Regions from separate parts of the Amycolatopsis sp. NPDC005961 genome, predicted to be linked through region 1. Evidence: riboswitches for the same ligand, from Rfam matches in the RefSeq annotation. Region 1 holds a riboswitch; the other holds the start of a gene.
What was found. Region 1 has a riboswitch for thiamine pyrophosphate ahead of thiC (phosphomethylpyrimidine synthase ThiC). Riboswitches for the same ligand answer to the same signal wherever they lie in the genome.
Positions count from the first base shown of each region.

Region 2: another riboswitch for thiamine pyrophosphate. It lies ahead of ABZ342_RS34340 (thiamine ABC transporter substrate-binding protein); the one in region 1 lies ahead of thiC (phosphomethylpyrimidine synthase ThiC).

Region 1 is NZ_JBEXVF010000019.1:128,806-139,679, reverse strand. Features, by position in the region: gene ABZ342_RS19840 (AAA family ATPase) at 1-1,117, shown strand, start outside; gene ABZ342_RS19835 (LytR C-terminal domain-containing protein) at 1,164-1,781, opposite strand; gene ABZ342_RS19830 (DUF3263 domain-containing protein) at 1,778-2,086, opposite strand; gene ABZ342_RS19825 (peptide deformylase) at 2,242-2,820, shown strand; gene ABZ342_RS19820 (glycoside hydrolase family 15 protein) at 2,883-5,048, opposite strand; gene ABZ342_RS19815 (trypsin-like peptidase domain-containing protein) at 5,248-6,159, shown strand; TPP riboswitch at 6,198-6,319, shown strand; gene thiC (phosphomethylpyrimidine synthase ThiC) at 6,313-7,947, shown strand; gene thiD (bifunctional hydroxymethylpyrimidine kinase/phosphomethylpyrimidine kinase) at 7,944-8,744, shown strand; gene ABZ342_RS19800 (DUF6338 family protein) at 8,687-9,415, opposite strand; gene ABZ342_RS19795 (hypothetical protein) at 9,412-9,588, opposite strand; gene ABZ342_RS19790 (helix-turn-helix domain-containing protein) at 9,669-10,064, opposite strand; gene ABZ342_RS19785 (NADP-dependent oxidoreductase) at 10,156-10,874, shown strand, end outside.
Region 2 is NZ_JBEXVF010000051.1:6,875-17,748, reverse strand. Features, by position in the region: gene ABZ342_RS34375 (response regulator transcription factor) at 1-146, opposite strand, end outside; gene ABZ342_RS34370 (outer membrane lipoprotein carrier protein LolA) at 295-1,392, shown strand; gene ABZ342_RS34365 (ABC transporter ATP-binding protein) at 1,389-2,363, shown strand; gene ABZ342_RS34360 (ABC transporter permease subunit) at 2,360-3,235, shown strand; gene ABZ342_RS34355 (hypothetical protein) at 3,309-3,851, shown strand; gene ABZ342_RS34350 (ABC transporter ATP-binding protein) at 3,839-4,855, opposite strand; gene ABZ342_RS34345 (iron ABC transporter permease) at 4,855-6,411, opposite strand; gene ABZ342_RS34340 (thiamine ABC transporter substrate-binding protein) at 6,480-7,529, opposite strand; TPP riboswitch at 7,551-7,659, opposite strand; gene ABZ342_RS34335 (4a-hydroxytetrahydrobiopterin dehydratase) at 7,692-7,976, shown strand; gene ABZ342_RS34330 (hypothetical protein) at 8,423-8,749, opposite strand; gene ychF (redox-regulated ATPase YchF) at 8,746-9,828, opposite strand; gene ABZ342_RS34320 (AlkA N-terminal domain-containing protein) at 9,931-10,874, shown strand, end outside.

The DNA.
Region 1 (10,874 bases):
GCGCGCCGCCGACCTGCTGGACCGCGAGCTCGGCCTCGCGCTGCCGGACGCCAAAACGCGCCGCGAGCTGCTGAACGTCCTCCTCCGCGACGTCCCGCTCGACACGGGCATCGACTGCGGCGTCCTGGCCGAGCGGACGCCGGGGTTCGTCGCCGCCGACCTGATCGCGCTGCGGCGGGACGCGGCGCTGCGAGCCGCGCTGCGCCAGCGTGAGGCGGACGAGCCGCGGATCTCGCAGCAGGACCTCCTGGACGCGCTGGCCACCGTCCGCCCGGTGTCGATGTCCACTTCGGACAACCTCGCCACCGGCGGGCTGACCCTGGACGACGTCGGCAACATGGTCGACGTCAAGCAGTCGCTCACCGAGGCGGTGCTGTGGCCGCTGCGGTACCCGGACTCGTTCGCCCGCCTCGGCGTCGAACCGCCGCGCGGCGTGCTGCTCTACGGCCCGCCCGGCGGCGGCAAGACGTTCCTCGTGCGCGCGCTGGCCGGCACCGGCGCGCTGAACGTCTTCGCGGTCAAGGGCGCCGAGCTGATGGACAAGTGGGTCGGCGAGTCGGAGCGCGCCGTGCGGGAGCTGTTTCGCCGGGCCGCCGAGGCCGCGCCGTCGCTGATCTTCCTCGACGAGATCGACGCGCTGGCCCCGCGCCGCGGCCAGTCGTCGGACTCGGGTGTCGCCGATCGGGTGGTCGCGGCGCTGCTGACCGAGCTCGACGGCGTCGAGCCGATGCGCGAGGTCGTCGTCCTGGGGGCGACGAACCGGCCCGAGCTGGTCGACCCGGCGCTGCTGCGGCCGGGCCGGCTGGAGCGGCGCGTCTACGTGCCGCCGCCGGACGCCGAAGCCCGCACCGCGATCCTCGTGGCCAGCTCGAAGAACACGCCGCTGGCCTCCGATGTGGACCTCGCCGAGGTCGCGTCCACTCTGGACGGTTACTCGGCCGCCGACTGCGCGGCGCTCATCCGCGAGGCGGCGCTGACGGCGATGCGCGAGTCCCTGGAGGCCCGCGAAGTCACGGCGGCGCACCTGGACGCGGCCCGCAAGACGGTCCGGCCGAGCCTCGACCCGGCTCAGCTCGCGACCCTCGAGGCCTACGCGAAAAACCAGGCCGGCGAGTGAAAAAAGGGGCGCCACCCGCGGGTGGCGCCCCTTTTTCCGAAGGTCATCAGCTGCCCTTGTGGCCGGATTCGTAGTTGTTCGTCACGATGACGATCACGCCCGGGGTCGCGTCCTGGATGCCGGCGAAGCGGGGCTCGGCCTTGAAGCCGAACTCCTGCGCCAGCTGCTTGGCCGCCGCTTCCTCGTCGGTGCCCGGGCGGTAGTACGCCGTGGTCGCCGGGATGACGCCCTGCGAGTAGTTGCTGACCTCGGTGACGTTCCAGCCCGAGCCGGCGAAGTCGTCCTTCGCGCGCGCGGCGAGGCCCTTGATCGTCGAGTTGTTGAACACCCGGACGGTGACCCACTTGTTGGACGCCTGCTGGTCACCCGGCTGCCCCGGCTGACCCGTCGTCGGCTGGCCGGGCGCCGGTGAGGTCGGCGGCGGCGTGGGCGACGGCGGGTTCGTCGACGTCGAGTTCGGCGGCGGCGAGGACGGTGAGGTCGGCGCCGACGAGCTGCCGGACGTGCCCGGCGGCGTCGACGACGTGCCGCTCGGCCCGGCTTCGTTCGACCCGTCACCACTCAGCGCGGTGACGCCGCCGATGATCGCGGCGATGATCGCCACCCCGATCAGGACGACGCCCGCGGCCTTCATCGGCCGGGACATTCCCGAAAACACGCTCATTTCAGCTCGATCCCCAGTCGCCGGGCGCCACGCTTGCGCTGGCGGGTGGCGCGCGTCTTGCGCAGCCGCTTCACCAGCATCGGGTCGGCTTCGATCGCTTCCGGCTTCTCCAGCAGCTTGTTGAGCAGCTGGTAGTAGCGCGTGGCAGACAAGTCGAAGCGCTCGCGGATGGCGTTCTCCTTCGCCCCGGCGTGTCGCCACCACTGGCGCTCGAAGGCGAGGATCTCGACCTCGCGTTCGGTCAGGCCGGGCACGGGCTTCGGCGGCGACGGCTGCGGCTCAGCCATCGACTCCGCGGCGTCCATCCGGATCCCTCTCAATCGGGCGACATGGGCGATCAGACCTTGCTCTTCCGCGGGCGTCATTCAACCACGGAAGCGCACGCCGACGTGGGCATCCGCGTCGGCGCGTCACGGTCTGATGCAGGTCTACCAGAAGGGTCCGACTAAACTGGCTCGCCGTGACCATCCACCCCATCGTGATCGCCGGCGAACCCGTGCTGCACCAGCCGACTCGGGAGATCACCGAGTTCGACGAGAAGCTGCGCACGCTCACCGACGACATGTTCGAGACGATGTACGCCGCCGAGGGCGTCGGCCTCGCGGCCAACCAGATCGGCCTCGACCTGCGGGTGTTCGTGTACGACTGCCCGGACGACGAAGGCGTGCGGCACAAGGGCCTCGTCGTGAACCCGAAGCTCGAGACGTCGGAGATCCCGGAGACCATGCCGGACCCGGACGACGACTGGGAGGGCTGCCTGTCGGCGCCCGGCGAGTCGTACCCGACGGGCCGCGCGAAGTGGGCGAAGGTGACCGGCTTCGACCTCGACGGCAACCCGATCGAGGTCGAGGGCACGGGCTACTTCGCGCGGTGCCTGCAGCACGAAACCGACCACCTGGACGGCTTCATCTACCTCGACCGCCTGGTCGGGCGGCACGCGCGCGCGGCCAAGAAGATGCTGAAGTCCAACAAGTGGGGCGTCCCGGGCAACTCGTGGCTGCCCCCGAAGACCCCCGAGGACGACGGCGCCGTCATCTGACCGCCCGCCCGGTCGTGAGTGAGAAACGGCGTTAGAACACTGTTTCTCACTCACGACGGGTTTCAGCAGCCGAGGAAGTGGCAGCGGACCACCTTCGGCGTCTCCAGCACCGAGCCCGCCTTGACGTCCCAAGCCAGCCGCACGTACTGCGCGTGCGTCCAGGCCAGCGGGGTCGCCGAGGTGTTCGGCGTGCCCGTCGGGAAGCCCGGCTGACCGGACGGCGCGTTCTCGTCCCACACCTGCTCCGGCATGGTCTCCGCCGAGCTGCTCACCCGGCCGAGGTCACGCAGCCGCCGAGCGGCCGACGCCGGGTCGCCGAGCGTCAGCTCGTACTCGCCGCGCTCGCCGGCGAGCAGCGGCCACAACCGCCCGAACGTGGTGCGGCTCTCGGCCGGGAAAGTGTAGTCCCACGGCGAACCGTCGGCCTGCTCGCCGTACCCGTCCTTCGTGTACCGGTGCCAGAACTGCCCGGTCGGCGTCGTGAACGCGATGTCCTTGTCCGTGACGCGAATGCTGTTCTTGATCACCGGGTCGTCCGCACGGTAGACGCCGAGCCGGACGAGGTCGAGGAAGCCCGCGTCGGTGACCGCGCGCTGGTCCATCGTGACGCTCGAGTTGCCGAGGTTGTACGTCGTCCCGGCGTTCGCGTCGGCGTCCTTGGTCAAGCGGACGAAGTACGGGTCCTTCGACAGCGGCCCGTTCGTGGTGATCGTCTGCTTCGGCAGGTCGGCCTTCATCTTGTCGGCCGCGGCGAGGTAGCGGGCCGCGTCGGCGGCCGCGCCACTGTGCGAGGCGAGGTCCGCCGCGCAGACCAGCCCGGCGATCACCGACGCGATGGTCGACGGGGACCAGCCGTCCTGCTCCTCCCAGCGCTCCTGCTGGGTGTACGGCGCCCGCTGCCCGTTCGGGCCGACGTAGCCGATGATGAAGTCGGCGGCCTTCCGGACGCCGGGCCACAGGTCGGTCCGACCGAGCTGCTGGGCCAGCACGATCGGGAAAGCGGTTTCGTCGAGCTGGATCGACGTCCAGTACGGGACGCCGTCGACGCGGCTGTTCTGCGGCATGTGCCCGTCGGCCTGCTGCTGCGTGCCGAACATGTAGCTCACCGCGCGGTTCGCGGCGGCCTGGTCGCCACCGGCGGCCAAGCCGGTCGCGATCTGGTAGAGGTCACGCGGCCAGACCAGGTGGTAGGTGCCCGACGGCGACCACTCCGGGTCGTTGTTCCCGAAGCGCCACGGCATGCTCGGCGACGCGATGAAGGCGCCCGGGTGGTGCTTGTCCTCGCTCGCGGCGAGGGTCAGCATCGACGCCTTGTAAAGGTCGCGCTCGGCGTCGGTCTTCAGCGACGACGGCGGCTTGCTGACGCCGCGCAGGTACTGCTCCCAGCCGCGGTCGTACGCGCGGGTGATGTCGCGGACGCCGCGTCGCTGCGACGCCTGCGCGCTGCCGAGCGCGTCGGCGGCCTTCGCGCCCATGCCGAGCGTGAGGGTGACGTGCCGGTTGCGGACGCCGTCGGCGCTCGTCTGCCCGGTCAGCACGACATTGCCCTTCGCGGCGGTGTCGTAGGAGTTCAGCTTGAAGGTCTTGGTGAGCTGCGTGTTCCCGTCGGACGCGCCCGCGTAGCCGACGCTGGTCTTCACGAAGGCGGGTTTCGCGGTGAGCGCGGCGGCGTTCGTGGCGTCCTGCGCGGAGACCGCGTCGCCCTTGCGCGCGGCCGAGTCGTCGGAGCCGTCGTTGGTCAGGTCCGGGTCGGCGACCGCGTAGAGCTGGTAGGGCCGCCCGGTCAGCGACTGGAAGTCGACGTCCACAAGCACCGTCGTGGCGGCCGGGTCGGTGACGTAGGTCTTGCGCAGGCGCCAGCGGTGCTGGTCGTCGGTGATCGTCTGCTCGTAGGTCAGGCTGTCGTCGTCGGTCCGCCGCACCTGCTGCGCCTTCTCGGCGTAGTCGAGGTCGGCGAAGCTGCGGCCGTCCGTGACGACGAAGTTCATCGACCGGACGCTCGGCGTCGACAGGTCCGGGTAGTAGACCTCGGACATCTGGCCGCCCTGGAGGGTGAACCAGACGTTGGACGAGCGGTCGTGAGCCGTGCCGAAGCCGGTCTTGTTCGCGGGCAGCCAGCTGGGATGGGCGCCCGGGGCGCCGGGAGCCTCGCCCTGTGCCACCGCGATCCCCGGTATCAGGCCGGTGACCAGCAGCCCGGCGAGGGCGCCGAACATGAGTTTGCGCATATCAACCCCACAGAAAGTCACTTCTGCACCGTTACAGAAGCGCCTGGAAGTGTCTCGCCGATCCTTCACCGGCGCATGGTCCGATCCGGTGAACCACTGACCGTCACTGGTCCGGGCGGCGGTTCACGAACAGCGAACGGACTTCGCGCGCTTTCCGGCGCAGACTTGTAGTACCTGCAACGGTGTAATCGAGGTGCTCATGGAAGACGCGATGGACGCCTACTCGCGGGCGGTCAGCACGGTCGCCAAGACCGTCACCCCGCACGTCGCCGGGGTCCAGCTCGCGCGCGGCAGCGGCTCGGCGGTCGTCTTCGCCGACGACGGCCATCTGCTCACCAACGCCCACGTCGTCAGCGACCACCGGCGCGGCGTCGCCACCTTCGCCGACGGCAGCGAAGCGCCCTTCGACGTCGTCGGCTCCGACCCGCTCTCGGACCTGGCCGTGCTGCGAGCGCGCGGCGAGACGCCGTCGGCGGCCGTGCTCGGCGACGCCGATGACCTCGTCGTCGGGCAGCTCGTCGTGGCCATCGGGAGCCCGCTCGGCTTCTCCGGCACCGTCACCGCGGGCGTGGTCAGCGCGCTCGGCCGGGCGCTGCCGGTGCGGCAGGGGCGCACCACCCGGGTGATCGAGGACGTGATCCAGACCGACGCGGCCCTCAACCCCGGCAACTCCGGCGGCGCGCTCGCGGATTCCGCCGGCCGGGTCGTCGGCGTCAACACCGCGGTCGCCGGCGTCGGGCTCGGGCTCGCGGTGCCGATCAACGCGACGACCCGGCGGATCATCGACACGCTCGTCGTCGAAGGCCGGGTGCGGCGCGCCTACCTCGGCGTCATCGGCGTGCCCGCGCCGCTGCCCGACGACATCGCCGAGCGCACCGGCCAGAGCGCCGGGCTGCGGGTCCGCGAAGTCGTCTCCGGCGGCCCCGCGGACCGGGCGGGCCTGCACGCCGGCGATCTCGTGCTGACCGTCGGGCGCGCCCGCGTCTCGGACGCCCAGGGCATCCAGCGCCAGCTGTTCGCGGAAGTGATCGGCACCGCACTCCCGATCACCGTGCTGCGCAACGGAGCCATGGTCGACGTCTACGCCACTCCGGCCGAGTTGGTCGGGTGACTTGAGTATCGCGCTCCGGCGTGGCATGGTCGGTGGCACAACACCAACGCGGGAGCTCGCGCCATGGCGGGCTGAGAGGGTGACTTGCGTTTCGCAGGCGTCACCGACCGCATGAACCTGACCGGGTAATGCCGGCGTAGGGAGTGAAAGTCGTTGACGACGCTTGAGAACAAGGACGTCTCCGTCACGACCGGGCCGATCACGGGCTCGCACAAGGTTTATCACCAGACCGAATCCGGACTGCGGGTTCCCGCGCGCCGGATCGACCTCTCGAACGGCGAACACTTCGACGTCTACGACACTTCGGGCCCGTACACGGATCCGGAAGCGTCGATCGACGTCCACAGTGGACTCCACCGGCTGCGCGCCGGCTGGGCCGACGGCCGTGAGCACAACACGCAGCTCGGGTGGGCCAAACAGGGTGTCATCACGCGGGAGATGGAGTACATCGCCGCCCGCGAACGGGTTTCTCCCGAGTTCGTGCGTGACGAGGTGGCCAGCGGCCGCGCGGTGATCCCGGCCAACCGGCGCCACCCCGAGTCCGAGCCGATGATCATCGGCAAGAACTTCCTGGTGAAGATCAACGCCAACATGGGCAACTCGGCCGTCTGGTCGTCGGTCGAGGAAGAGGTCGACAAGATGGTGTGGGCGACCCGCTGGGGCGCCGACACGATCATGGACCTCTCCACCGGCAAGCGGATCCACGAGACGCGGGAGTGGATCATCCGCAACTCGCCGGTCCCGGTCGGCACCGTGCCGATCTACCAGGCGCTGGAAAAGGTCGACGGCGAACCGGAAAAGCTGTCGTGGGAGATCTACCGCGACACGATCATCGAGCAGTGCGAACAGGGTGTCGACTACGTCACCGTGCACGCCGGCGTGCTGTTGCGCTACATCCCGCTGACCGCGCGGCGCGTCACCGGGATCGTCAGCCGCGGTGGGTCGATCATGGCCGCGTGGTGCCTCGCGCACCACCAGGAGTCGTTCCTGTACACGCACTTCGAGGAACTCTGCGAAATCCTGCGGCAGTACGACGTCACGTTCTCCCTCGGCGACGGCCTGCGTCCCGGCTCGATCGCCGACGCGAACGACCGCGCCCAGTTCGCCGAGCTGGAAACCCTCGGCGAGCTGACGCACATCGCGCGCTCGCACGACGTCCAGGTGATGATCGAGGGCCCCGGCCACGTGCCGATGCACAAGATCAAGGAGAACGTCGAGCTGGAGGAACGGCTCTGCGGCGAGGCGCCGTTCTACACGCTCGGTCCACTCGCGACGGACATCGCGCCGGGCTACGACCACATCACGTCGGCCATCGGCGCGGCGCAGATCGGCTGGTACGGCACGGCGATGCTGTGCTACGTCACGCCGAAGGAGCACCTCGGCCTGCCGAACCGCGACGACGTCAAGACCGGCGTGATCACGTACAAGATCGCCGCGCACGCCGCGGACCTGGCCAAGGGGCACCCGTACGCGCAGGAGTGGGACGACGAGCTGTCGAAGGCCCGCTTCGAGTTCCGCTGGAACGACCAGTTCAACCTTTCGCTCGACCCGGACACGGCGCGTTCGTTCCACGACGAGACGCTGCCCGTGGAAGCCGCCAAGACCGCGCACTTCTGCTCGATGTGCGGGCCGAAGTTCTGCTCGATGCGGATCACGCAGGACGTCCGCAAGTACGCCGAGGAGCACGGTCTGTCCACTGTGGAGGCCATCGAGGCCGGGATGGCTTCGAAGTCGGCGGAGTTCACCGAGTCCGGCGGCAAGGTCTACCTGCCCGTGGTGCAGCCGTGACACCGCCCACCGCCCTCACCATCGCCGGGTCCGACTCCGGCGGTGGTGCGGGCATCCAGGCGGACCTCCGCACGTTCTTCGCGAACGGGGTGCACGGGCTGGTCGCACTGACCGCGGTCACCGTCCAGAACTCGTTGGGTGTCCAGGGTTTCACGGAGATCCCGGCCGACGTCGTCACCGCGCAGATCAAGGCGGTGGCGTCCGACATGGGCGTGAACGCGGCGAAGACGGGGATGCTGGCGACCGCCGAGATCATCCGCGCGGTGGCGAAGACCCTGGACGAGCTGGGGATGGGCTTCCCACTGGTGGTCGACCCGGTGGCGGCGTCGATGACGGGGCACGCTCTGCTGCGCGAAGACGCCCTGGAGGCGATCCGCACTGAGCTGTTCCCACGCGCGACGCTGATCACACCGAACCTGGATGAAGTCGGGCTCTTGACCGGCATCTCCGTTTCCGACGCGGCTTCCCAGCGCGCGGCGGCGGAGGCGCTCCTGGAGTTCGGCCCGCAGTGGGTGCTCGTCAAGGGCGGCCACATGCAGGGCACGCGGGAGTGCGTGGACCTGCTGACGGACGGCAGCTCGTACGTTTCGTTGAGCGGCCCGAGGTACGAGACGAACAACACCCACGGCGGCGGCGACACGATGGCGTCGGCGATCACGGCTTCACTGGCGAAGGGCGCCTCGGTGCCGGACGCGGTGGCGGCGGGGAAGAAGTTCATCGAGCGCTGCGTGGCGGAGGCCTACCCGCTCGGCGCGGGAGTGGGCCCGGTCTCACCGTTCTGGGTGCTGGACCGCTGAACCACGCGCTTCGACCCGGTCTTCTGCGGCACCGGTCGGTATTCGACGCTGATCACCTCGATCTCAGAGCCACGGAGGATCACGCGATCGTAGACGTCGGGCAACGCGGTCAGCGTGCTGTCGGAATCGGGCCTGACGGCCAACGGCTTGCGGAGGAGAAGCTCGCGGTCGCCCACCGGCAGGTCGGCCGTGAAGTTCTCGACCTGCCCGGTGTAGACGAGACCGCTGGTCAGCCGTACCCGGGCGAACACCGCGTGACCGGCCGGCACCCCTTCGCGGAACGCCAATCCCCAAGCGCTGACCTTCCGGAACGCCTCGCCCTCCCGCCGGGAAAGGATCATGTGCAGTCCGAACGCCAGCAGGTGTGAGAAGACGGTCGCCGCCAGGATCGTCAGGACCACGCGGCCGTAGTGGTCCGCCAAGTAGGCGGTGCCCCCGACGATCATCGCGCGGGGGTTGAAGAACAGCGACGGGAACAGCCACTGCACGCACAGCAGCACCACCAAGGTCACCAAGGTGAACCCGAGGCTGCCGAGCGCCACCCGGCCCACCTCGCGGAAGGCGGACTCCGCGACCTCGACCCGGCGCCGCGCACTGAGCAGGTCGAAGAACAGGCCCGGCGCGACGATGATCAGGAACAGGATGACGGCGAGCCAGGTGCCGGGGATCATCCGGGGTAGTCGGGCGGGTTGGGGTCGTCATCCGCGCCGGTGGGAATGGACGTGCCGTCGGGATCGGGCTTTCGGTCCTCCGGCTTGAAGATCTCCCGGAGCACGTCGCGCGGGGCGGTGAGAACCCCGTTGAGCACGGCGAGAACGCCTTCGAGCACAACAATCACCTCCACGCGGAGCACAGCACCTCGTGAGTCGCCGCGGCGGGAGGAACTGTTCCCGGTTCCGGTGAATCGTTACCTGTACGCGTCGGTCAGCGGACCGGCTGCAGCTCCCGGCCGTCGTAGGACTCGCGTGCCGAGCGGATGCGGTCGAAATTCGCCTGGGACCACGTGCTCAGCGCCACCAGGTGCGCCCCCACCTCCGTGCCCATCTCCGTCAGCGCGTACTCCACCGTCGGGGGTGTTGTCGGGTACACCGTGCGCGTCAGGAAGCCGTCGCGCTCCAGCTGGCGGAGGTTCTGGGTCAGCATCTTCTGGCTGATGCCGTCGACCGCGCGGCGCAGCTCGCCGAAGCGGTGCGGGCCGCGGGCGAGCGCGCCCAGCATCAGCGCCGTCCACTTGTTGGCCAGCAGGTCCAGCACGTCGCGGCAGGGACAGCTCCGGAGGTAGACGTCCCAGGGTCCGTCCTGTTCACAGGTGGTTTCCATCAGGTACCTACTTCACCTATTAGTGCCTTCTGGCGAAAAGTGCCTACCCATCCGAGTATAGGAGGCGACCCCGAACAGAAGGAGTGGAGCAATGCGCATCGTGACCCAGGAGACCCTCGGCGGGCCGGAGGTGCTCCGCGTCACCGAGGCACCGCGCCCGGAACCCGGGCCGACGGAGGTCCTGGTGCGGGTGCACGCGGCCGGCATCAACCCCGTCGACTGGAAGGTGCGCGCCGGCGGCGGGTTCCTCGGCGAACCGCCGTTCACCGTCGGCTGGGACGTCGCCGGCGTCGTCGAACAGGTCGGCTTCGGTGCCACCGGTGTCCGGGAAGGCGACGAAGTCCTCGGCATGCCGTGGTTCCCGCGCCCGGGCAACGCCTACGCCGAGTACGTCACCGCGCCCTCGCGGCACTTCGTGCGCAAGCCCGCCGGACTGTCGTTCGCCGAGGCCGCCGCGCTGCCGCTGGCCGGGCTCACCGCCTGGCAGGGGCTGGTCGACGTCGGGAACGTCCACAAGGGACAACGTGTGTTCGTCGACGCCGCCGCGGGCGGGGTCGGCCACCTCGCCGTGCAGATCGCCAAGGCACGCGGCGCGCACGTCATCGGGACGGCCAGCGCCGGCAAGCACGACTTCCTGCGCGAACTCGGCGTCGACGAGCCCATCGACTACCACGACAAGACCGTCACCACGTCCGATGTGGACGTCTACTTCGGACTCGTCGGCGAGGAGAGCGACCTGCGCTGGCTCCCCGCGATCAAGGAGGGCGGCCTGCTGATCGCCGTGCCCAGCGGCGTCGCGGACCGCGTCGA
Region 2 (10,874 bases), on a different contig from region 1:
CCCGTGCTCGCCAGCTGCAGCCCGGTGGGGCCATCCGCGGCGGTGACCACGTCCATGTCCTCCGCGCGCAGCCCGCGCTGCAGGGCCTTCCGCACGCCCGGTTCGTCGTCGACCACCAGCACCCGAGGTTTCACGAGGTTCATCATGGCCGGTTCGCGCAGGTCGCGTGGGATCTCTCAGCACGATCTCAGCCGGAGAGGGAGAACCTTCAGGGGTATCTCAGTCTCGAGAGGGAAGCGTCGGAGCCAGGGAGCCGGGCACACTCGGGCTCGGGAACACCACAGGGAGAGACGCATGAAACCGAAGACGAAGGGCATCACGGCCGCGGTCGTCGGCACCGCGCTCGGTGCGGGCGGGCTCGCGTTCATCGCGATGCCGGCCAGCGCCGACGACAAGCCGGCGCTGCCGCAGGTGAGCGCCGAGGACCTGGTGCAGTCGGTCATGACGGCGAAGCCGGGCGCGTTCGACGGCACGGTCAAGGTCAGCAACGACCTGGGGCTGCCGTCGGTGGGGAGCGCGCTGCCGGGGGCGTCGGCGCTGAACATCGACTCGGCGCACATCTTCAGCGACGGCGCGGGCAAGAGCCGCCTGGCCGCCACGCAGGGGGCCAGCCAGGAGACCGTGGTCCACGACGGCACGACCGTCTGGGACTACAGCTCCAAGACGAACACCGCGACGAAGGTGACGATCCCGGCCGACGTCGCCAAGCAGAAGGGCGCGGGCAGCGAGAAGCTGGCCGACCCGGTCGCGGCTTCGACCGAACTGCTCGCGAAGGTCCGCGAGAGCAGCACGGTGTCGGTCGACGGCACCGCGACGGTCGCGGACCGCCCGGCCTACGAGCTGGTCCTGACGCCGAAGCCGGGCGAGCGGACGCTGCTGCGCGAGATCCGCGTCGCGGTCGACTCGCAGACGCGGATGCCGCTGCGGGTGTCGGTGCTGAGCAACGGCACGTCGACGCCGGCGCTCGAGGTCGCGTTCAGCGAGATCCAGTTCACGCAGCAGCCGGCCGACCTCTTCACCGTCACCCCGCCGAAGGGCGCCAAGGTGCAGGAGAAAACGCCGACGGTCGACCAGCAGCACAAGGACCTCGCCGAGCAGGCCAAGCAGGACACCAAGGTCGTCGGCGACGGCTGGGACACCGTCATCACGGGCAAGGTCCCGGCGGACGCGCTGAACGCGGCGCCGAAGCAGCAGTCCGGCCGTGAGGGCCGGGGCGGCAACGCCGACCCGAAGGCACTGCTCGAGCGCTTCGCCAAGAAGGTCAGCGGCACCTGGGGCAGCGGCTACCTCGTCACCACGAAGGTGGGCAGCGCGGTGCTGACCGACGACGGCCGCTTCGCCGCCGGCGCCGTGCCGGAGCAGGTCCTGTACGAAGCGCTGGGTCAGAAGTGACCAGCACGACTGTCGAGTCCGGGGCGGACGTCTCTGCGGAGGCGTCCGCCCCGGCGGTTCCCCTGGCTGCGCGCACCCGGGGATTGCGCAAGGTCTACCGCGGCACGGTCGCGGTGGACCACGTCGACCTCGACATCCCCGAAGGGGCGGTCGTGGGGATGCTCGGGCCGAACGGTTCGGGCAAGACGACCACCATCCGGATGCTGCTCGGCCTGGTCCGCCCGACCGAGGGCGAGGTCGAGCTGCTCGGGCGCAAGATGCCCGAAGCCGCCGCGCACGCGCTGCCGGACGTCGGCGCGCTGGTCGAGGGGCCGGGCTTCCACCCGTTCCTGTCCGGGCGCGACAACCTGCTGCGCTTCGCCGCGGCCGAACCCCGGCTGGCCGCGGGCGGGATCCCCCTCGCGGTGGATTCGGCGCTCGAGCGCGTCGGGCTGACCGTCGCCGCGCGCCGGCGCTACAAGGGCTACTCGCTCGGCATGAAGCAGCGGCTCGGGCTCGCTTCGGCGTTGCTCGTGCCGCGGAAGATGGTCGTGCTCGACGAGCCGACCAACGGCCTCGATCCTGCGGGTACCAGGGAGATCCGCAGGATCGTCGCCGAGCTGCACGCCGACGGGGTCACCGTGCTGGTGTCGTCGCACCTGCTGGCCGAGGTGGAGGCGACGTGCACGCACGTCGCCGTGCTGCAGGCCGGCAACGTCGTCGCGCAGGGCGAGCTGGCGGAGCTGCTGGAGTCCGGGAACGCGGCCCTGCTGGTCCGCACGCCCGACGCCGAGCAGGCGGTGGAAGTGCTGCGGGAGAACCGGATCGGTGCCCGGCTCACGCCGGACGGCGTCCGCGCCGACCTCACGGCGGCGGAAGCACCGCGGGTGCTGCAGGTGCTGGTGGGCGCGGGGGTCGCGGTCCACGAGGCGACGCGGGCCCGCACCGGGCTGGAAGACCTGTTCGCACGGCTGACGGAGGGATCGGAATGACGGCGGTCCTCGAAGTACCGGCGGCCCGCACGGGCCACGACACGGTGCCGCTGCCGCGCCTGCTGGCCGCGGAGCTGCGCTGGATCTTCCGGCGGCCGCGCACGTTGGCCGTGCTCGGGCTCCTGGCGCTGATCCCGGTGATCATCGGCATCGGCCTGACGTTGGTGAGCGACAACGCGCAGGGCGGCGGCCCGGACGAGGGCGGCGGCGCGTTGCTGGCGTCCGCGGTCAACAACGCGTTCGTCCTCCCGATCGCGGCGGTCGTGATGTCGCTGGCCCTGCTCCTGCCGCTGGCATCGGCGATGGCGGGCGCGGACGCGATCGCGGGCGAGACGGCCCACGGCACCCTGCGTGGCTGGCTGATCGCCCCGGTCGGCCGAGGCCGGTTGCTGGCGGTCAAGGCGTTCGGCGTCGCGACGGTGTCGGTGGTCTCGGTGCTGGCGATGTGCGTGACGGGCGTGGTGACCGGGCTGATCATCAACGGCACGGACTCGCTGTTCACGCTGTCGGGCACGACGCTGACCCTGGGCGGCGCGCTGGCCCGGATCCTGCTGATGGCGGGCTGGGTGGTGCTGCAGCTGTGGGCGGTCGGCGCGGTGGCGCTGGCGATCTCCAGCTGGACCGAGCACCCGATGCTGGTGGTGGCGTCGGTCCTGGCGGCCGACATCGTGTTCACGATCCTGGGGTTCTTGACGTCGCTGGACTGGCTGCACCCGTTCCTGCTGACGAAGGACTGGTCGATGGCCCCGGCGGAGGTCCTGCAGGACCCGATGGGCACGCAGATGCTGGGCGAGGGAGCCTTGCGGGCGGCGTGCTACATCGTGATCGGGCTGTCGCTGGCGTACGCCCGACTGTCCACTCGCGACGGCTGAGGTTCGTCGAAGGCCGGATTCCCGGGGCCGGGTCGGTAGACTGGTCCGGGAATCCGCCGCGACGAGGAGTGGGATGACTTCCGATCAGCCTGCCGCTACACGGCTCTCCGAGCTTCTCGGCTGGCGGAAGTCACCCGATCCAGGGCTCACCTGGGCGCAGGTCGAAGATCGGCTGGCCACCGAAGTGCCCCGCGGTGTCAAGGACTTGTCGCTCTGCTTCCCGACGGGCTCGTTCGGCGGCTGGATCCACTTCTACAACCCCGTTCAGAGCGAACGGGCGCTGGACATGTTCCTCGGCAGGGCGAAGACCAAGACCGAGAACTTCAAGTACGCCCGAAGCCTGAACCACGCGGAATTCCCGCACCGCTTCCACCCGGAGGAGGGCGGCCTGGTCGCGTGGGGGCACGGCGACCAGCACACCTACTTCTGGAGTTCTCAGCCCGGCCCCGAAAGCGTCCTGTACTGCGACGACCACGGTGACGGCTGGGGACAGTACCCGGGCAGCGTCCCCGAGTTCCTGCACGCCCTGTTCATGGACGAGCTGGAGACCGAGGTCCTGTACGGCCAATGGGCCGGCTGCCGGTTCTTCACGGAGTTCCCGGACTACGCGGGCTGACCGACCAGCGCGACGCCGTCCGGGTCGAACTCCAGCTTCACCGCGTCCCCCGCCCGCAGGTCCGACGCCGCCGGGGCGATCGCGTCCACAGTGGACTCACTCAGCTTCACCACCAGCCGCACGTGCTCGCGTCGGTGCACGGCCGCCACCACTTCGGCCGGCACGCCTTCGGCGGCCACCCGCAGCGCGTGCGGCCGCAGTCCCAGCCGTACCGGGCCGTCCACGGCGTCCGGCAGAGCGACGTCGCCCAGCGTCGTGTGTGCCACGCCGCCCGCGACGACACCGTCCACGAACGTCGTCACGCCGAGGAACCGGGCCACGTCGTCGTCCGCCGGGTTGCGCCACACCCGGCGGACCGCGCCCTCCTGGCGGACCTCGCCCGCGTCCAGCACCGCGACCCGGTCGGCCAGCGTGAACGCCTCCTCCTGGTCGTGCGTCACCAGCAACGCCGTGATCTTGCTGCGCCGCAACAGGTCCGCCAGGTCTATCGCCAGCTGCTCGCGCAACCCCGCGTCCAAACCGGACAGCGGCTCGTCGAGCAGCAGCAGCCGCGGCTTCGGCGCCAGCGCCCGGGCCAGCGCCACCCGCTGGGCCTGCCCGCCCGACAGCTCCGTGACGCGCCGGCGTTCGAAGCCGGAGAGGCCCACCAGCGCCAGCAGCTCGGCGACCCGCGCACCCCACGAAGACCGCGGCACACCGTGCATCCGCAGACCGAACGCGATGTTCGCGGCGACGTCGCGGTGGGCGAACAGCTGGCCGTCCTGGAACACCAGACCGAACCCGCGCCGGTGCACCGGCACCGCGCCGAGGTCGTCGCCGTCCCAGCTCACCGAGCCGCGCGCCGACGGCTCGAGCCCGGTGATCGCGCGCAGCAGCGTCGACTTCCCCGAGCCGGACGGGCCGAGCAGCGCCAGCACCTCGCCGTCGGCGATGTCCAGGCGGACGTCGCGGACCGCCGCGAACGATCCGTAGTGGACGGTCAGGTCCCGCACCGAAAGCGCCATCAGAACTCTCCCACCCGGCCGCGTCCCAACCGGTCGATCAGCGCGACCGCCAGCACCGTCACGAGCATCAGCAGCGCGCACGCGGCGTACGCCATCTGATTGTTCAGCTCCCCCGGACGTCCCATCAACGACGCGATCGCGACCGGCAGCGTCGGCGCCGTCGGCCGCGCGAGGAAGCTCGTCGCGCCGAACTCGCCGAGCGCCACGACGAACCCGAACCCGGCCGCCGCGACCAGCGGCCGCAGCGTCAGCGGCAGGTCGATCTCGCGCCACACCCGCAGCGGGCTCGCGCCGAGCGTCGACGCGGCCTGCCGCAATCGGACATCGACCGAGCGCAGCACCGGCAGCACCATCCGCACGATCAGCGGGATGATCACCAGCGCCTGAGCCAGTGGTACAAGGTAAGGCGACGTCCGGAGGTCGCCGGGCAGCGCGTCGAGGGTGACCAGATAACCGAAGCCGACAGTCACCGCGGACACCCCGAGCGGCAGCATCAGCACGGCGTCCATGGTCTCGCCGAGGCCGCGCGCGGCTTTCGCGGGCGAGCGCCGCAGCGCCACCAGCACCACGGACGCGAGCACGCCGACGACCATCGCGAGCAACGTCGCGTCGATGGCCACCTTCAGCGAGTTCAGCGCCGCGTCCCAGCCGGAAACCTGCAGCGCACCCTTCTCACCGGTGGTAGTTAACGCTCGATAACCGGCGAAGCTCCAGCCGTCGGGAGTGGACACCGATTCGACGAGCAGCGCGACGATCGGCGTCAGCAGCAGGGCCAGCACGACGCCCGCGGCGCCGACCACCGGCCATTCTCCGCCGCGAGGGCGTCGTGTTTTCGCGGCGCCGATCCGGGCGCCGTCCTTGCGTCGCCGCGCCAGCCCGCCGAGCACGAGCGCGGCGACCACGGCCGCGAACTGGATCAGCGAAAGCGCCGCCGCGCCCGAAAGATCGAGCAGGTCGACCGTCCGCAGGTAGATCTCGGTCTCCAGCGTCCGGTACTTCGCGCCGCCGAGGATGAGGACGACGCCGAAGCTGGTGGCGCAGAACAGGAACACGACGGCCGCGGCGGACGCGATTGCGGGCGCCAGCGCGGGCAGCGTCACCGAGCGGAACGCCCGCCACGGGGACGCACCCAGCGCGCGGGCGGCGTCGGTCGTCCGCGAATCCAGCCGCGCCCAGAGCCCGGCGACGGTCCGCGCGACGACGGCGACGTTGAAGAAGGCGTTGGCCAGCACGATCGGCAGCACCCCGCCGTCCGGCCACAGCGCCCGGAACGCCAGGCCGACGACGACGGTCGGCAGCACGAACGGCACCAGCACCAGCGTCCGCGCGAGGCCGGCGCCGGGCAGCTTCACCCGCGCGAGCAGGAACGCCACCGGCAGCCCGGCGACGATCGCCACCAGCGTCGACGCCGCCGCGCTCGCCACGGTGAAGCCGGCCAGCTGCCAGGTCCGCGCGTCACCGAAGACGACGTCGAGGCCGCCGGCGGCGAACCCGCGGGCGATGATCGCCAGCACCGGCCACGCGAAGAACACCACCAGGAACCCGATCGGGGCCAGCCCGAGCAGCGCCAGGCCGAGCCCGCGGGCGGTCCGCGGCGGGGCCAGGACTGGTGCTCGCCGGGGTGTCACTGCACGAGCGAGCGCCATTCGCCGATCCACTTCTCGCGCCCGGCCTGCACCTGGTCCGCCGTCAGCGCCTGCGGCTTCTGCGGCAGCGGCGCGACCTGCGCCCAGCCCGCGGGCAGGTCGACGCCCTGGCGGGCCGGGTAGACGTACATGTTGGCCGCGACCGTCGCCTGGAACTGCTGGGAGAGCAGGAAGTCGACGACCTTGCGCGCGTTCTCGGCCTGCTTGCCGTTCGCCAGCACCCCGGCGTACTCGACCTGCCGGTAGCAGGTGTCGAGCAGTGCCTTGGTGCGCGGCTTGCCGTCGTCGCCGACCTCCGCGGCCGGCGAAGACGCGTACGAGACGACGATCGGCCGCGGTCCCTTGCCGGACGAGCCGGAGAAGTCCTTGGTGTAGGCCTCTTCCCAGCCGCTGACCACCTTGACGCCGTTGGCCTTCAGCTTCGTCCAGTAGTCCTTCCAGCCGGCCTCGCCGTACTTCGCGATGGTGCCGAGGAGGAACGCGAGGCCGGGCGAGGCCGTGGCCGGGTCCTCGGCGACCAGCAGGTCCTTGTACTTCGGGTCGGCCAGGTCGTCGTACGACGCCGGCGCCGGGATGCCCTTGCTCGTGAAGTAGTTCGTGTCGACGTTGACGCAGACGTCACCGACGTCGACGGCGGACAGCCGGTGCTCGGGGTCGACGGCGTAGCGCTGCGGCCCGCGATCGGCCTCCGGGCTGGTGTACGGCTCGAAGACGCCTTCCTTGAGCGCGCGCGAAGCGAAGGTCGAGTCGACGCCGTACGCGACGTCGCCGATCGGGTTGGCCTTCGTCAGCACGAGCTTGTTGGTCAGCGAGCCGGCGTCGCCCTGCTTCAGCACGGAGACCTTGATGCCCGACTGCTTCTGGAAGGCGTCGAGCACCTCCTGCGGAGCCAGGAAGGAGTCGTGCGTCACGAGGGTGACGGTGGGCGTCTGCTGCGGGCCACCGTCACCGTCCGACAGCGAGCACCCAGCGGCGACGGCGCTGACGGCGGCGATGGCCGTCGCGGCGCGCACAGCCCTGCTTTTCATCTACCCTCCTGCACTTCACCGGACGAGGAGGGAAAGCCCTCCCTTCGCCGGCATGATCCGGTCAGGTGCGAACGGTCGCGGGTGACCCCGCCTCTCAGCCCGGCTCGACCGGACTCCCGTGGCAACCGTGCAGCGTAGTCCAGGACGCAGGACGATGGAGACATGACGGAAATCTTGAGCGACTCCGAGGCTGACGAACGCTTGAGCGCGGACTGGACCAGGTCCGGGAAGGTCATCTCCCGCGAGGTGGAGCTGGCGAGCTTCCCGCAGGCGATCGAGGTGGTGGACCGCGTCGCGGTGCTGGCCGAGGCGGCCGACCACCACCCCGACATCGACATCCGCTGGCGCACGCTGACGTTCCGGCTCTCGACGCATTCGGCGGGTGGGCTGACGGAGAAGGACTTCTCGCTGGCGTCGGAGATCGACGAGGTGCTTTCTTCTCTGTGATCCCGGTTACGCTGAGTGCACTTTTCTGCGGTTTCGACGTCTCTCGGTAAACGACTTTGCTAGGAGAGACGGTTATGACGCAGGCGATCGTGGTCGGCACGGCGGCATTCGCGACGATGGTGGCAGCGGCCGGCGGTGTGCTCTGGTTCACTGTCCGGTCTCGCCGTCACTCGGACGGCTGAGCGCTTCCGGTGAGTTCGATCACAGCAGCTAACAAAGGGCATGATCAGCGCGCTGAGCAGGGCGGAAGCATCGGTTTTCGGCCTTAGGAAATGCCATGAACAGCACCGCCACCGCCCGCCTCACCGCCGCCCAGCGCGCTTGGATCAACGCCCTGGCCCCCGCCGTGGTGCTGATCGCGATCGCCCTGATGGGCCTCCTCGGCTGACGCACCGAGCTCCGCCGCCCTGATCTTCAGCGCGGCGGAGATCACGCCGGTGTTCCGGCTACCCGGCTCGCCCGATCCGGTCGACGGGCGGGAACTCCGCCGGGGTGTCGTCGCTCGTGGTCCAGTACTCGAGCCCGGACAGGCGCCCGCCGTCGGCGAAGACGACGAGCCCGCCGTCGGGCGCATCGGCCTCGACCGGCTCATCGAGATCCGCCGTCGGCAGGGTCGCGTCGACTTCGAGGTCGATGGTCGGGCACCCACAGCCGCACCGGCCGGTGACCCGGGCCGTTTCCGCCTGGGCGCGCAGTTCCGCCGCGCCGGGGAAGTCGCCAGCGAGCAGGAAGGTCAGGACCTCCCGCTCGGCCGGCGACAGCGGGCGGCTCATACGTTGAAGCGGAACTCCACCACGTCACCGTCGGCCATGATGTAGTCCTTGCCCTCCATGCGGACCTTGCCCGCCGCGCGGGCGGCCGCCATCGAGCCCGCCGCCATCAGGTCGTCGTACGAGACGATCTCCGCCTTGATGAAGCCGCGCTCGAAGTCCGTGTGGATGACGCCCGCCGCCTGGGGAGCGGTCGCGCCCTGGGGGATCGTCCACGCGCGGGACTCCTTCGGGCCCGCCGTCAGGTACGTCTGCAGGCCGAGCGTGTGGAAACCCGCGCGGGCCAGGGAGTACAGGCCCGGCTCCGGCTGGCCGACCGACTCCAGCAGCTCGCGGACCGACTCCTCGTCATCCAGCTCCAGCAGCTCCGCCTCGACCTTCGCGTCGAGGAACACCGCGTCCGCCGGCGCGACCAGCTTCGCCAGCTCCTCGCGGCGGGCTTCGTCGGTGAGGACGCCTTCGTCGGCGTTGAAGACGTACAGGAACGGCTTCGTCGTGAGGAGGCTGTGCTCGCGAAGCAGTTCGAGGTCGACGTCCTTCTGAGCCGAGAAGAGCGTGCGCCCGCTGTCGAGGATCTCCTTCGCCTTCTGCGCGGCCTCGAGCGCGGGCTTCGCTTCCTTCTTGGTCCGCGCTTCCTTCTCCAGCCGCCAGACGGCCTTCTCGAGGGTCTGCAGGTCGGCCAGGATCAGCTCGGTGTTGATCGTCTCGATGTCACTCAGCGGATCGATCCGACCGTCGACGTGGATCACGTCCGGGTCGTCGAACACGCGGATGACCTGGCAGATCGCGTTGGCCTCACGGATGTTCGCCAGGAACTTGTTGCCCAGCCCGGCACCCTCGGACGCGCCCTTCACGATGCCCGCGATGTCCACAAAGGACACGACGGCCGGCACGGTCTTCTCCGACTTGTACAGCTCGGCGAGCTTGTCCAGCCGCGGGTCCGGCAGCGGGACCACGCCGACGTTCGGCTCGATCGTCGCGAACGGGTAGTTCGCGGCGAGCACGTCGTTGCGGGTCAGCGCGTTGAACAGGGTGGACTTGCCGACGTTGGGCAGGCCGACGATACCGAGGGTGAGACTCACGATCCCGCAGTCTACGTGTCTCGCCCGGTCGGGGCCCACGCGCCCAGCGCCGCGTCGGATTTCCGCCAGCGACGGCGCTGACCTGCTGGCATGCTCGGATCCATGGTCACGTCAACCGACGCTCCGGCGATCTGGCGGGACGCCGAACGCTGCTACCGGGTGGTCACCGCCCGCGACTCGCGCTTCGACGGCCAGTTCATCATGGCGGTGCGCACCACCGGCATCTACTGCCGGCCGTCCTGCCCGGCGTCGACGCCGAAGGTGCAGAACGTCCGCTTCTTCCCGACGTCGGCGGCCGCCCAGTCCAACGGCTTCCGCGCCTGCCGCCGCTGCCTGCCCGACGCCGTGCCGGGCTCGCCGGACTGGAACGTGCGAGCCGACCTCGCCGCGCGGGCGATGCGCCTGATCTCCGACGGGACGGTGGAGCGCGAAGGCGTCCCGGGTCTCGCGCGGCGGCTCGGCTACTCGGAACGCCAGCTCGGCCGGGTGCTCACCGCCGAGCTGGGCGCGGGCCCGCTCGCGCTGGCCCGGGCGCACCGCGCGCATTCGGCTCGGCTGCTGATCGAGGTATCGGGGCTGCCGCTGACGGACGTCGCGTTCGCGGCGGGCTTCTCCAGCGTCCGGCAGTTCAACGAGACGATCCGCGAGGTCTTCGCGACAACGCCGTCGCAGCTTCGCGCCTTCGCGGCTTCACGACGTGGACGTCAGGGCGACGTGGGTGGGACGCGCCTCAGCCTGCGGTTGCCGTTCAGGCCGCCTTTCGACGCTGCCGGGCTGCTTCGCTTCTTCGCGGCGCACGCAGTTCCGGGCGTCGAAGAGGTGACTTCGACGACCTACGCACGGACGTTGCGGCTCGCACACGGCACCGGCATCGTCCGGCTGACGCCGGAGCCGGACCACGTGCGCTGCGAGCTGCTGCTGTCCGACCTGCGCGACCTCGGCAGCGCGGTCAGCCGCGTACGCCGGCTGCTCGACCTCGACGCCGACCCGGCGGCGGTCACCCGGGTCCTCGCCGCCGATCCGGCGCTGGCCCCGGTGGTGGCGGC